DNA from 2 places in the Actinomadura sp. WAC 06369 genome. Region 1 is predicted to be linked to the other one. Evidence: predicted binding sites of a transcription regulator. Region 1 holds the regulator's gene; the other holds the start of a gene.
The links. Region 1 encodes HspR, which represses chaperone genes until heat shock. Its sites were predicted from a motif close to ANTTGAGTCNNNNNGACTCAANT; they were not measured.
Positions count from the first base shown of each region.

Region 2: lon (endopeptidase La) is a predicted target of HspR. The motif match lies at 3,438-3,460, and genes of this name have one in related genera.

Region 1 covers NZ_QHJN01000102.1:12,024-17,665, reverse strand. The annotation lists gene dnaK (molecular chaperone DnaK) at 1-1,062, shown strand, start outside; gene grpE (nucleotide exchange factor GrpE) at 1,056-1,775, shown strand; gene dnaJ (molecular chaperone DnaJ) at 1,877-3,052, shown strand; gene DMH08_RS25190 (heat shock protein transcriptional repressor HspR) at 3,055-3,501, shown strand; gene clpB (ATP-dependent chaperone ClpB) at 3,542-5,642, shown strand, end outside.
Region 2 covers NZ_QHJN01000023.1:24,874-30,515, reverse strand. The annotation lists gene DMH08_RS09015 (NAD(P)/FAD-dependent oxidoreductase) at 1-634, opposite strand, end outside; gene sigJ (RNA polymerase sigma factor SigJ) at 712-1,584, opposite strand; gene DMH08_RS09005 (GNAT family N-acetyltransferase) at 1,601-2,242, opposite strand; gene DMH08_RS09000 (DUF5946 family protein) at 2,294-2,728, opposite strand; gene DMH08_RS08995 (GNAT family N-acetyltransferase) at 2,823-3,356, opposite strand; gene lon (endopeptidase La) at 3,521-5,642, shown strand, end outside.

The DNA.
Region 1 (5,642 bases):
CACCTCGACGAGAAGCTCACGCGGGCCGAGTTCCAGCGGATGACCTCCGACCTGCTCGACCGCACCAAGGCGCCGTTCAACTCGGTGCTGAAGGACGCGAACATCACGGTGAGCGACATCGACCAGGTCGTCCTGGTCGGCGGCTCCACCCGGATGCCCGCGGTGTCCGACCTGGTCAAGGAGATGACCGGCAAGGAGCCGAACAAGGGCGTCAACCCGGACGAGGTCGTCGCGATCGGCGCCAGCCTCCAGGCGGGCGTGCTGAAGGGCGAGGTGAAGGACGTCCTGCTGCTGGACGTCACCCCGCTGAGCCTCGGCATCGAGACCAAGGGCGGCATCTTCACCAAGATCATCGAGCGGAACACGACGATCCCGACCAAGCGCTCGGAGACGTTCACGACCGCCGACGACAACCAGCCGTCCGTGGAGATCCAGGTCTACCAGGGCGAGCGCGAGATCGCCGCGTACAACAAGAAGCTCGGCACCTTCCAGCTGACCGGCCTGCCGCCGGCGCCGCGGGGCGTCCCGCAGATCGAGGTCACCTTCGACATCGACGCGAACGGCATCGTGAACGTCAGCGCGAAGGACCAGGGCACCGGCAAGGAGCAGTCGATGGTCATCACGGGCGGCAGCGCGCTGCCCAAGGACGACATCGAGCAGATGGTCCGCGACGCCGAGCAGTACGCCGAGGAGGACCGCCGCCGCAAGGAGGAGGCCGAGGTCCGCAACCAGGCCGACACCCTCGCGTACTCGACCGAGAAGTTCCTGCGGGAGAACGACGAGAAGGTCCCCGCGGAGCTGAAGACCGAGGTCGAGGAGGCCGTCGCCGAGGTCAAGAAGACGCTCGAGGGCACCGACATCGACGCCATCAAGGGCTCGACGGAGAAGCTCGCGCAGGTCAGCCAGAAGATGGGCGCCGCGATGTACGCCCAGAACCCCGAGGGCGCGCAGGCGGGCGCGCAGGACGCGGGCCCGACGGCCGACGCCCAGGGCGGCCAGGACGACGAGGTCGTCGACGCCGAGATCATCGACGACGACAAGCCGAAGGGTGACGCATCGTGAGCACCTCTCCCGACGAGGGCGAGGAGAAGGAGGGACCGGTGATCCGCGACAAGCGGCGCATCGACCCCGAGACAGGGGAAGTCCGTACACCGCCGGCCGGGAAGCGGGCGGACAAGAAGGACGAGCCCGCCGCCCCGGCGGCCCCCGCCGCGGACGCGTCCGGCGGCGGGGAGGCCGGGGAGGAGACCGCGGCCCTGAAGGAGCAGCTGGCCGAGCGGCTGGCCGACCTGCAGCGGCTCAAGGCGGAGTACGACAACTACCGCAAGCGCGTCGACCGCGACCGGGTCGCGGTCCGGGAGCAGGCGCTCGGGCAGGTGCTGTCGGAGCTGCTGCCGGTCCTGGACGACATCGGCCGCGCCCGCGACCACGACGAGCTGACCGGCGGGTTCAAGTCCGTCGGGGAGGCCCTCGAGTCGGTCACCGGGAAGCTCGGGCTGGAGAAGTACGGGGAGAAGGGCGAGCCCTTCGACCCGACGGTGCACGAGGCGCTCATGCACTCCTACTCGAAGGACGTCGCGGAGACGAGCGTCGCGGACGTCCTGCAGCCCGGCTACCGGATCGGCGAGCGGATCCTGCGCGCGGCGCGGGTCGCGGTCGCCGAGCCCGACCCGAACGCGGGCGACGACGGCGCCGGCGAGGGCGCCGAGGACGCCGCCGGCGCGGCGGAGGAGTCGGCGGACGGGGCGGACGGCTCCGGCAAGTCCGACGAGTGACGCACGGACGGCCCGTCCCGTCCCCGCGCGGGGCGGGACGGGCCGGACGCCGGGCGGCAGACTGGACGTAGGCAAGTGGGCATAGCAGAGAGCGGGGCGCCGTGAGCACCAAGGACTACCTGGAGAAGGACTACTACAAGGTCCTCGGTGTCTCGAAGACCGCGTCGCAGGAGGAGATCAAGAAGTCCTACCGGAAGCTGGCCCGCAAGTACCACCCGGACGCGAACCGGGGGGACGCCGACGCCGAGGACCGCTTCAAGGAGGTCTCCGAAGCCTACGACGTCCTCTCCGACGAGAAGCGCCGCAAGGAGTACGACTCCGTGCGGTCCATGCCGGGCGGTTTCCGCGGGCAGCAGGGCGGCGGGTTCCCGTTCGACTTCGGCGACATCTTCGGGCAGACCGGAGGCACCGGGACGCAGACCGGCGGCGCCGGGGAGCGCATCGGCGACCTGTTCGGCGGGCTGTTCAACCGCGGCGGCGGCGCGGGCACCCGCACCACCGGGACGCGGCGGGCCCGGCGCGGCGCCGACGTCGAGACGGACGTGACGCTGACGTTCGGCCGCGCGATGAACGGCGTGACCGTCCCGATCAAGCTGACGAGCGAGGCGGCGTGCGGGAGCTGCCGCGGCACGGGCGCGAAGGCGGGGACCGTCCCGCGGGTGTGCCCGAGCTGCGAGGGCACCGGCCACGAGACCCGCAACCTCGGCAACTTCGGGTTCCAGGAGCCGTGCAAGGAGTGCCGGGGCCGCGGCCTCGTCGTCGACGACCCCTGCCCGACCTGCCACGGCAGCGGGCGCGCCACCGGCACCCGGACGATCCAGGCGCGCGTCCCCGCGGGCGTCGCCGACGGGCAGAAGATCCGGCTGAAGGGCAAGGGCGCGCCGGGCGAGAACGGCGGCCCGAACGGCGACCTGTACGTGAACATCAAGGTGAAGCCGCACGCGGTGTTCGGCCGCAGCGGCGACAACCTGACGCTGTCGGTGCCGGTGACGTTCCCGGAGGCGGCGCTCGGCGGCGAGATCCGGGTCCCGACGTTCCAGGGGCAGCCGGTGACGCTGCGGCTGCCCGAGGGCACCCCGAACGGGCGCACGTTCCGCGTCCGGGGCCGCGGCGCGACCCGGCGGGACGGCACCAAGGGCGACCTGCTCGTCACCGTCGACGTGCAGGTGCCGGCGAAGCTGGACGACCAGACGCGGGAGGCTCTGACCAGGCTGCGGGACGCGGGCGGCGGCGACGAGCTGCGCGCCGACCTGATCAAGCAGGCCAGACAGGAGTGATCATGGACCCGTTCGGTGACGACACCCCGGTCTACGTGATCTCCGTGGCGGCGCAGCTCTCCGGGCTGCATCCGCAGACGCTGCGGACGTACGACCGGATGGGGCTGGTGTCCCCGGGCCGGACGGCGGGCCGGGGCCGCCGCTACTCGATGCGCGACATCGTGCTGCTCCGCGAGATCCAGCGGCTCTCCCAGGAGGAGGGCATCAACCTGTCGGGCATCAAGCACATCCTGGGGCTGCAGCGCGACAACGCGCGGCTCCGCGAGGAGCTCGCCAAGGCGCACGCCGCCCTGGACGAGCTGGCGAACGAACTCGAATCGACCCGGGCGGTCGCGGCGCGGCTGGCGCAGCAGCGGCGGCACGGCGACCCGGGCGCGCCCGGGTCCGACCTGGTGCCGATCCGGCGCACCAGCGTCGTGGTCTGGCAGCAGCGGCCCGAGCGCGACTAGGCCGCCGGGCAGGGCTCTGAGGACGCAGGGGGAGCGGATCATGGAAGACAAGCTGACGCAGAAGAGCCGGGAGGCCGTGTCGGTCGCGATCCGCCGGGCGGCCGCCGAAGGGAACCCCGAGGTGCAGCCGCAGCACCTGCTGGTGGCGCTGATCTCGCTGCAGGACGGCACGGCGGTGCCGCTGCTCGAGGCCGTCGGGGCCGACTGGCAGGCGATCCGGCGGCGCGCGGAGGAGCAGCTCGCCGCGCAGCCGAAGGCGGCCGGTTCGACCGTCTCGGCGCCGCGGCTGTCCGCGCAGCTGCACCGCGCCATCACCACGGCGGGCGCGCGCGCACGGCAGCTCGAAGACGAGTACGTGTCGACCGAGCACCTCCTCGTGGGGCTCGCCGCGGACGGCGGCCCCGCCGCCGGGCTGCTGAAGGAGGCGGGCGCGACGCCGGACGCGCTGCTCGACGCGTTCGGGAAGGTGCGCGGGCACGCCCGCGTCACCAGCGAGAACCCCGAGGGCACCTACCAGTCGCTGGAGAAGTACGGCGTCGACCTGACCGCCGCCGCCCGGGACGGGCGCCTCGACCCGGTGATCGGGCGCGACGCGGAGATCCGCCGGGTCGTCCAGGTCCTGTCGCGGCGCACGAAGAACAACCCGGTGCTGATCGGCGAGCCGGGCGTCGGCAAGACCGCCGTCGTCGAGGGCCTCGCGCAGCGGATCGTCGCCGGGGACGTCCCCGAGTCGCTGCGCGGCAAGACCCTCGTCTCCCTGGACCTCGGCGCGATGGTCGCGGGCGCGAAGTACCGCGGCGAGTTCGAGGAGCGGCTGAAGTCCGTGCTGACCGAGATCAAGGAGAGCGAAGGGCAGATCGTCACGTTCATCGACGAGCTGCACACCGTCGTCGGGGCGGGCGCCGCCGAGGGCGCGATGGACGCCGGGAACATGCTGAAGCCGATGCTGGCGCGCGGCGAGCTCCGCATGATCGGCGCGACGACGCTGGACGAGTACCGCGAGCGCATCGAGAAGGACCCGGCCCTCGAACGCCGCTTCCAGCAGGTGCTCGTCGGGGAGCCGTCCGTCGAGGACAGCATCGCGATCCTGCGCGGGCTGAAGGGCCGGTACGAGGCGCACCACAAGGTGCAGATCAACGACTCGGCGCTGGTGTCGGCGGCGACGCTGTCCGACCGGTACATCACCTCCCGGTTCCTGCCCGACAAGGCGATCGACCTCGTGGACGAGGCCGCGTCCCGGCTCCGCATGGAGATCGACTCCCGTCCCGTCGAGATCGACGAGCTGCAGCGCGCCGTCGACCGGCTGCGGATGGAGGAGCTGAACCTGTCGAAGGAGACCGACGAGGCGTCCCGGCAGCGGCTCGAGCGGCTCCGCAAGGACCTCGCCGACAAGCAGGAGCAGCTGTCCGGCCTGAACGCCCGCTGGGAGCGGGAGAAGGCCGGGTTGAACCGGGTCGGCGAGATCAAGGAGCGCATCGACCAGCTCCGCGGCGAGGCCGAGCGGGCGCAGCGCGACGGCGACCTGGAGACGTCCTCCCGGCTCACCTACGGCGAGATCCCCGCGCTGGAGAAGCAGCTGGAGGAGGCGTCCGAGGCCGCCGACGACACGAACGCGATGGTCAAGGAGGAGGTCGGGCCGGACGACGTCGCCGACGTCGTCGCGTCCTGGACCGGCATCCCCGCCGGCCGCCTCCTGGAGGGCGAGACCGCCAAGCTGCTCCGCATGGAGGACGAGCTGGGCCGCCGGCTGATCGGGCAGGCCGCGGCCGTCCGGACCGTGTCGGACGCGGTGCGGCGCGCCCGCGCGGGCATCAGCGACCCCGACCGGCCGACCGGCTCGTTCCTGTTCCTCGGCCCGACCGGCGTCGGCAAGACCGAGCTGGCGAAGGCGCTCGCGGAGTTCCTGTTCGACGACGAGCGCGCCATCACCCGCATCGACATGAGCGAGTACGGCGAGAAGCACAGCGTCGCCCGGCTCGTCGGCGCCCCGCCCGGATACGTCGGGTACGAGGAGGGCGGGCAGCTCACCGAGGCCGTCCGCCGCCGCCCCTACTCGGCCGTCCTGCTGGACGAGGTCGAGAAGGCCCACCCGGAGGTGTTCGACGTCCTCCTGCAGGTGCTGGACGACGGGCGGCTGACGG
Region 2 (5,642 bases), on a different contig from region 1:
GCAGGCCGTCCGCGGCGACGGTCGCGACCCGCTCGTCCTCGTGCACCGCGACGCCCATCCGCGCCAGCGCCCGGTGCACGTGGCGGCGCGCGCGGGGGCCGAGGCCCTCGCCGAGCGGCCCGGCGGTGACGAGCTCGACGCGCAGCCCCGGCCGCGCCTCGGCGAGCTCGGCCGCCGTCTCGATCCCGGTCAGGCCGCCGCCGACCACCGCCACCGACCCCAGCTCCGGCAGGCGCTCCCGCAGGAGCCCCGCGTCCGCCTTCCGCGCGATCCCCAGCGCGTGCTCGCGCGCCCCCGGCACGGCGTCCAGGTCGGCGGTGCTGCCGAGCGCGTAGACGAGCGTGTCGTAGCCGAGGTCCGCGGCGCCGTCCAGGCGGACGGTCCGGGCGCCCGCGTCGAGGCCCGTCGCGCGGGCGACGACGAGCTCGACGCCCGTCCCGTCGAGCAGGCCCGCGAGCGGCAGGTCCGCGGGGTCCTGCCCGGCCGCGAACTGGTGGAGCCGGACCCGCTCGACGAAGCGGTCGGACGCGTTGACGAGGGTCACCCGGGCGTCCGGTCCGGCGGTCCGGGCCGCGCGCTTGGCCGCGCCCAGCCCCGCGTACCCGGCGCCGAGCACCACGATGCGGTGAGTCATGCTTCCTCCTCGCTCGAGTTCCGGAAGCTGAACCGGTCAGGGCCCCGATCCGTGACGGCCCGCGCGCGTGACGCCGCTCACACGAGCTGCGCGGCGACGAACGCCAGCTTGCGCGGCGCCAGGACGATCCGCACGCGGGCGACCCGCCCGTCCTCGACCTGCACCGACAGCACGCCGGACAGCGCGTCCCCGACCCAGAACAGGACGGTCGGCTCCCCGTTGACCTCCGCGACCCGGCTCGTCACCCGCGCCGCCTCCGGGCGCCGCCCCAGCCCGCGCAGGTACCGCAGGACGGTCGCGCGCCCCGCGATCGGGCGCCGCGCGGCCGACGCCTCGCCGCCGCCGTCCGCCACCGCGACGACGTCCTCGGCCAGCAGCCGCTCGAGCGCCGCGACGTCCCCGTCCAGCGTCGCCCCGAAGAACGTCTCGACGATCCGCCGGTGCCGCCCGGCGTCGACGTCCCGCCTCCGGCCGTCCTCCCCGACGTGCGCGCGCGCCCGCCGGTGGAGCTGGCGGGAATGGTCCTCCCCGATGCCGAGGATCTCCGCGATCTCCCGGTGCGGATGCCCGAACGCCTCCCGCAGGATGAACACCGCGCGCTCCGCCGGGGACAGCCGCTCCAGCAGCACCAGCACGCCCAGCGACACCGACTCCCGCTGCTCCACCGTCTCCAGCGGCCCCAGCGCCCCGTCCGCGGTCAGCACCGGCTCCGGCAGCCACGGGCCCGCGTAGCTCTCCCGCCGCACCCGCGCCAGCGACAGCCGGTTGAGGCACAGGTTCGTCACCACCGTCGTCAGCCACGCCGCCGGCACCTCGACCCGGTCGGCCCGGCTCCACCGCAGGTAGGCGTCCTGCACGACGTCCTCGGCCTCGGCCGCCGACCCCAGCATCCGGTACGCGAGCCCCATCAGCCGGGGCCGCTGCCCCTGGAACACCTCGACGTCCGCCATGCCGCCGACAATAAACTCAGACGCCGAAGAAGGGCAGGCAGGACGCGAGCCCGCGGATCTCGACGTCCACCGTGCGGTGCCGCTCCCACCCGGCCCGATCGAGGACGAACCGCCGGTCGATGCGCCGCTCGTCCCGCACCCGCACCCGCTCGGTCCCGTTCGGCTCGTACCCGAGCTTCCGCGACACCGCGACGGACGCCGCGTTGTCGGCGAACGCCGCGCTCACCGCCGTCTCGGCGCCCAGCCCTTCGAACGCGAGCGCGAGCACCGCCGCGCGCATCTCCGTGCCGACGCCCCGCCCCTGGAAGCGGCGCCCGAGCCACGAGCCGGTCCCGACCTCCCGCACCACGGCGAAGTCGCGGGCGCCGACGCTCTGGACGCCGACCGTCCGGCCGTCGAGGAACACGGCGAGCTGCAGCGTCCAGTTCTCGGGCGTCCATTCCGCGAGCTGCCGCCAGTGGAACTGCATGTGCGCCCGCCCGCGCTCCGCCGGGGGCGCGTCCGTCCAGGGCGTCGCGAAGGGCATCGCCGCCGGATCGTGGACCCCCTCGGCGGCCAGGTCGCCCGCGGAGTCGAGTTCCCGCAGGTCGGGCAGGCGCAACTCCAGCCGGGGCGTCCGCAGGACGAGCCCGTACAAAGGCCAGTTAGTGAGGGTCACCGAGCCCATTATTCGCGCGGGCTCTCCCCTTGAGAAACGGTTTTCCCCGCGTCATTCCGGACGCGCCGTCCACGCCTCGACGGTCGCGGCCGCCCATTCCCGGACGCGGTCGGGGAAACCGTCCGCGGGGAACGTGCCGTCGACCGCGACCTCGGCGATGGTGACGGCGAACCGCGCGGGCGGCGTCCCGGAGGGCGCCCGCGCGTCCGTGGCCGGGCCCTCGCGGCGGCGGTGCGAGTTCGCGCGCCGGAATCCGGACACGACCCGTTCGGCGCCCGCCCGTCCGTCCCGCAGGAAGGCGTCCAGGATCGTCCAGCCGAACGGCGGCGCGGACACCAGCCGGCTCGGATGCTGGTACACGAAGCACGCGACGGACACGCCGTGCAGCGGCCCCCACGGCTCGCGCCGCGAGTGGTCGAGCGCCAGCAGCTCCTGGAACAGGTCGTCGCAGGGACCGGGGCCGCCGCATTCGGGGCAGTTCGTCACGGTTCCCCCTCAGCTAGCGGCGCACGCTCGACCGGCGCGTCCGGCCCGCTACGTGCACCGGCCGCCGTCATCGGCAACCTGCCACGCTCCCACCTCACCCGCAACGCGATTTCCGGCTCGCGGGGCCGTCGTCGAGGGCGATCCAGAACCGGTCCTCGCCGCGCTTCCGCCCGGCCGGGACGCCGCCGTTGGCGAGGACGACCCGGCGGGACGCCTCGTTGCCCGGCGCGCAGGTCACCAGCACGCGCGCGAGGCCGCGCCGGGCGCACTCGTCCAGACCGGCGGCGAGCATCCGGGTCGCGTGGCCGCGCCGGCGCCACGGCGCCACGACGTGGTAGCCGACGTGCCCGCCCGCGTCGGCGAGGGCCGCCGTCAGCCGGTGGCGGAGGATCAGCGTGCCGAGGTAGTGCCCGCCCGCGACGTACCAGAACGTCGTGGTCGGGACGCCCCAGCGGACGTGGACGCCGCGCCGTCCCGCGACGAACGCGCGGAAGTCGGCGAAGGCGGGCGCGAGCCATGCGGCGGACGTCCCCTCGGCGCGGCAGTCGGCCAGTTCGCCCGCGAGGAATGACTCCCGCAGCGCCGCCGTTGGCTGCACGAGACGGCACGGGGCGTGCTCGAAGGGCATGCCCCCAGTGTCGTGAACGGGGGGCTCCGGCGTTGATCGCTGAGAGCGAACGGGGGGAGGAAACAAAATGCTGCTCCGTTTTCTTGAGTGTGGATGACTCAACCTTCTGGAGTTGGGTCGCCGGTCCTCCCGAGGGGCCGGTGGGACACGGACTTGGAGTGAGCATGAGCGAGACCCTGACGCTGCCGGTGCTGCCCCTGGACGACGGGGCCGTTCTGCCGGGCATGGTGGTGCCCCTCGACCTGTCCGGCGACGCGGAGGTGCGGGCGGCCATCGAGGCGGCGCGGGCGGTGGCGCAGACGAAGGGGCCGGGGATACGGACGCCCGGCAAGCCGCGGGTGCTGCTGGTGCCGCGGCTGGACGGGCAGTACGCGGCGGTCGGGACCCTGGGCGTGGTCGAGCAGGAGGGGCGGCTGCCCGGCGGGGAGCCGGGGGCCGTCGTGCGCGGCGTCGCCCGGGTGCGGATCGGCACGGGGACGACCGGGCCGGGCGCGGCGCTGTGGGTCGAGGGGACCCTGATCGAGAAGCAGGCGCCGTCCGGACGGGCGCAGGAGCTGGCGAAGGAGTACAAGGGCCTCGTCAGCGCGATCCTGCAGAAGCGCGGCGCGTGGCAGGTCGTCGACGTGGTGCAGCAGATCGACGACCCGTCGACGCTCGCGGACAACGCGGGGTACGCGCCCTACCTGTCGGACGAGCAGAAGGTGGAGGTGCTGGAGACGACGGACGTCGTCGAGCGGCTCACCCTCGTGATCGGCTGGGCGCGCGACCACCTCGCCGAGCTGGACGTCGCGGAGACGATCCGCAAGGACGTGCAGGAGGGCATGGAGAAGACGCAGCGCGAGTTCCTGCTGCGGCAGCAGCAGGAGGCCATCCGCAAGGAGCTGGCCGAGCTGAACGGCGACCCCGCCGACGAGGAGGACGACTACCGCGCCCGGATCGAGGCGGCGGACCTGCCGGAGAAGGTGCGGGAGGCCGCGCTGAAGGAGGTCGACAAGCTCGAGCGGTCGTCGGACGCGTCGCCGGAGGGCGGCTGGATCCGCACCTGGCTCGACACCGTCCTCGACATCCCGTGGAACGAGCGGACCGAGGACGCCTACGACATCGCGGGCGCCCGGGAGATCCTGGACGCCGACCACGCGGGCCTCGACGACGTGAAGGAGCGCATCATCGAGTACCTGGCGGTGCGCAAGCGCCGCGAGGAGCGGGGGCTCGGCGTGGTCGGCGGGCGGCGCAGCGGCGCGGTGCTCGCGCTGGCCGGGCCTCCCGGGGTCGGCAAGACGTCGCTGGGCGAGTCGGTCGCGCGGGCGATGGGCCGCACGTTCGTCCGGGTCGCGCTGGGCGGCGTCCGGGACGAGGCCGAGATCCGCGGCCACCGGCGGACGTACGTGGGGGCGCTGCCCGGCCGGATCGTGCGGGCGATCCGGGAGGCGGGGTCGATGAACCCGGTCGTCCTGCTGGACGAGGTCGACAAGGTCGGCGCCGACTACCGGGGCGACCCGACGGCGGCGCTGCTGGAGGTGCTGGACCCGGAGCAGAACCACACGTTCCGCGACCACTACCTGGAGGTCGAGCTCGATCTGAGCGACGTCCTGTTCCTGGCGACGGCGAACGTGGTGGAGGCGATCCCGGGGCCGCTGCTGGACCGGATGGAGCTGGTGCAGCTCGACGGCTACACCGAGCACGAGAAGGTGACGATCGCCCGCGACCACCTGCTGCCGCGCCAGCTCGGCAAGGCGGGGCTGGAGCCGTCGGAGGTGGCGCTGGACGACGCGGCGCTGCGGCTGCTCGCGTCCGAGTACACCCGCGAGGCGGGCGTCCGGTCGCTGGACCGGTCGATCGCGCGGGTGCTGCGGAAGATCGCCGCGAACGTCGCGCTGGAGAAGGCGTCGCTGCCGGTCTCGGTCGGCCCCGACGACCTCAAGGACTACCTGGGCCGGCCGCGGTTCACGCCGGAGGTGGAGCTGAGCCGGGGCGAGCGGCGCACCGGGGTGCCGGGCGTCGCGACCGGCCTCGCGGTGACCGGCGCGGGCGGGGACGTCCTGTACATCGAGGCGTCGCTGGCCGACCGGGAGACCGGCGACACCGGGGTGACGCTGACCGGGCAGCTCGGCGACGTGATGAAGGAGTCGGCGCGGATCGCGCTGAGCTACCTGCGGTCGCGGGGCGCGGAGCTGGAGCTGCCGGTCGGCGACCTGAAGGACCGCGGCGTGCACGTCCACGTGCCGGCGGGCGCGATCCCGAAGGACGGGCCGAGCGCGGGCATCACGATGACGACGGCGCTGGCGT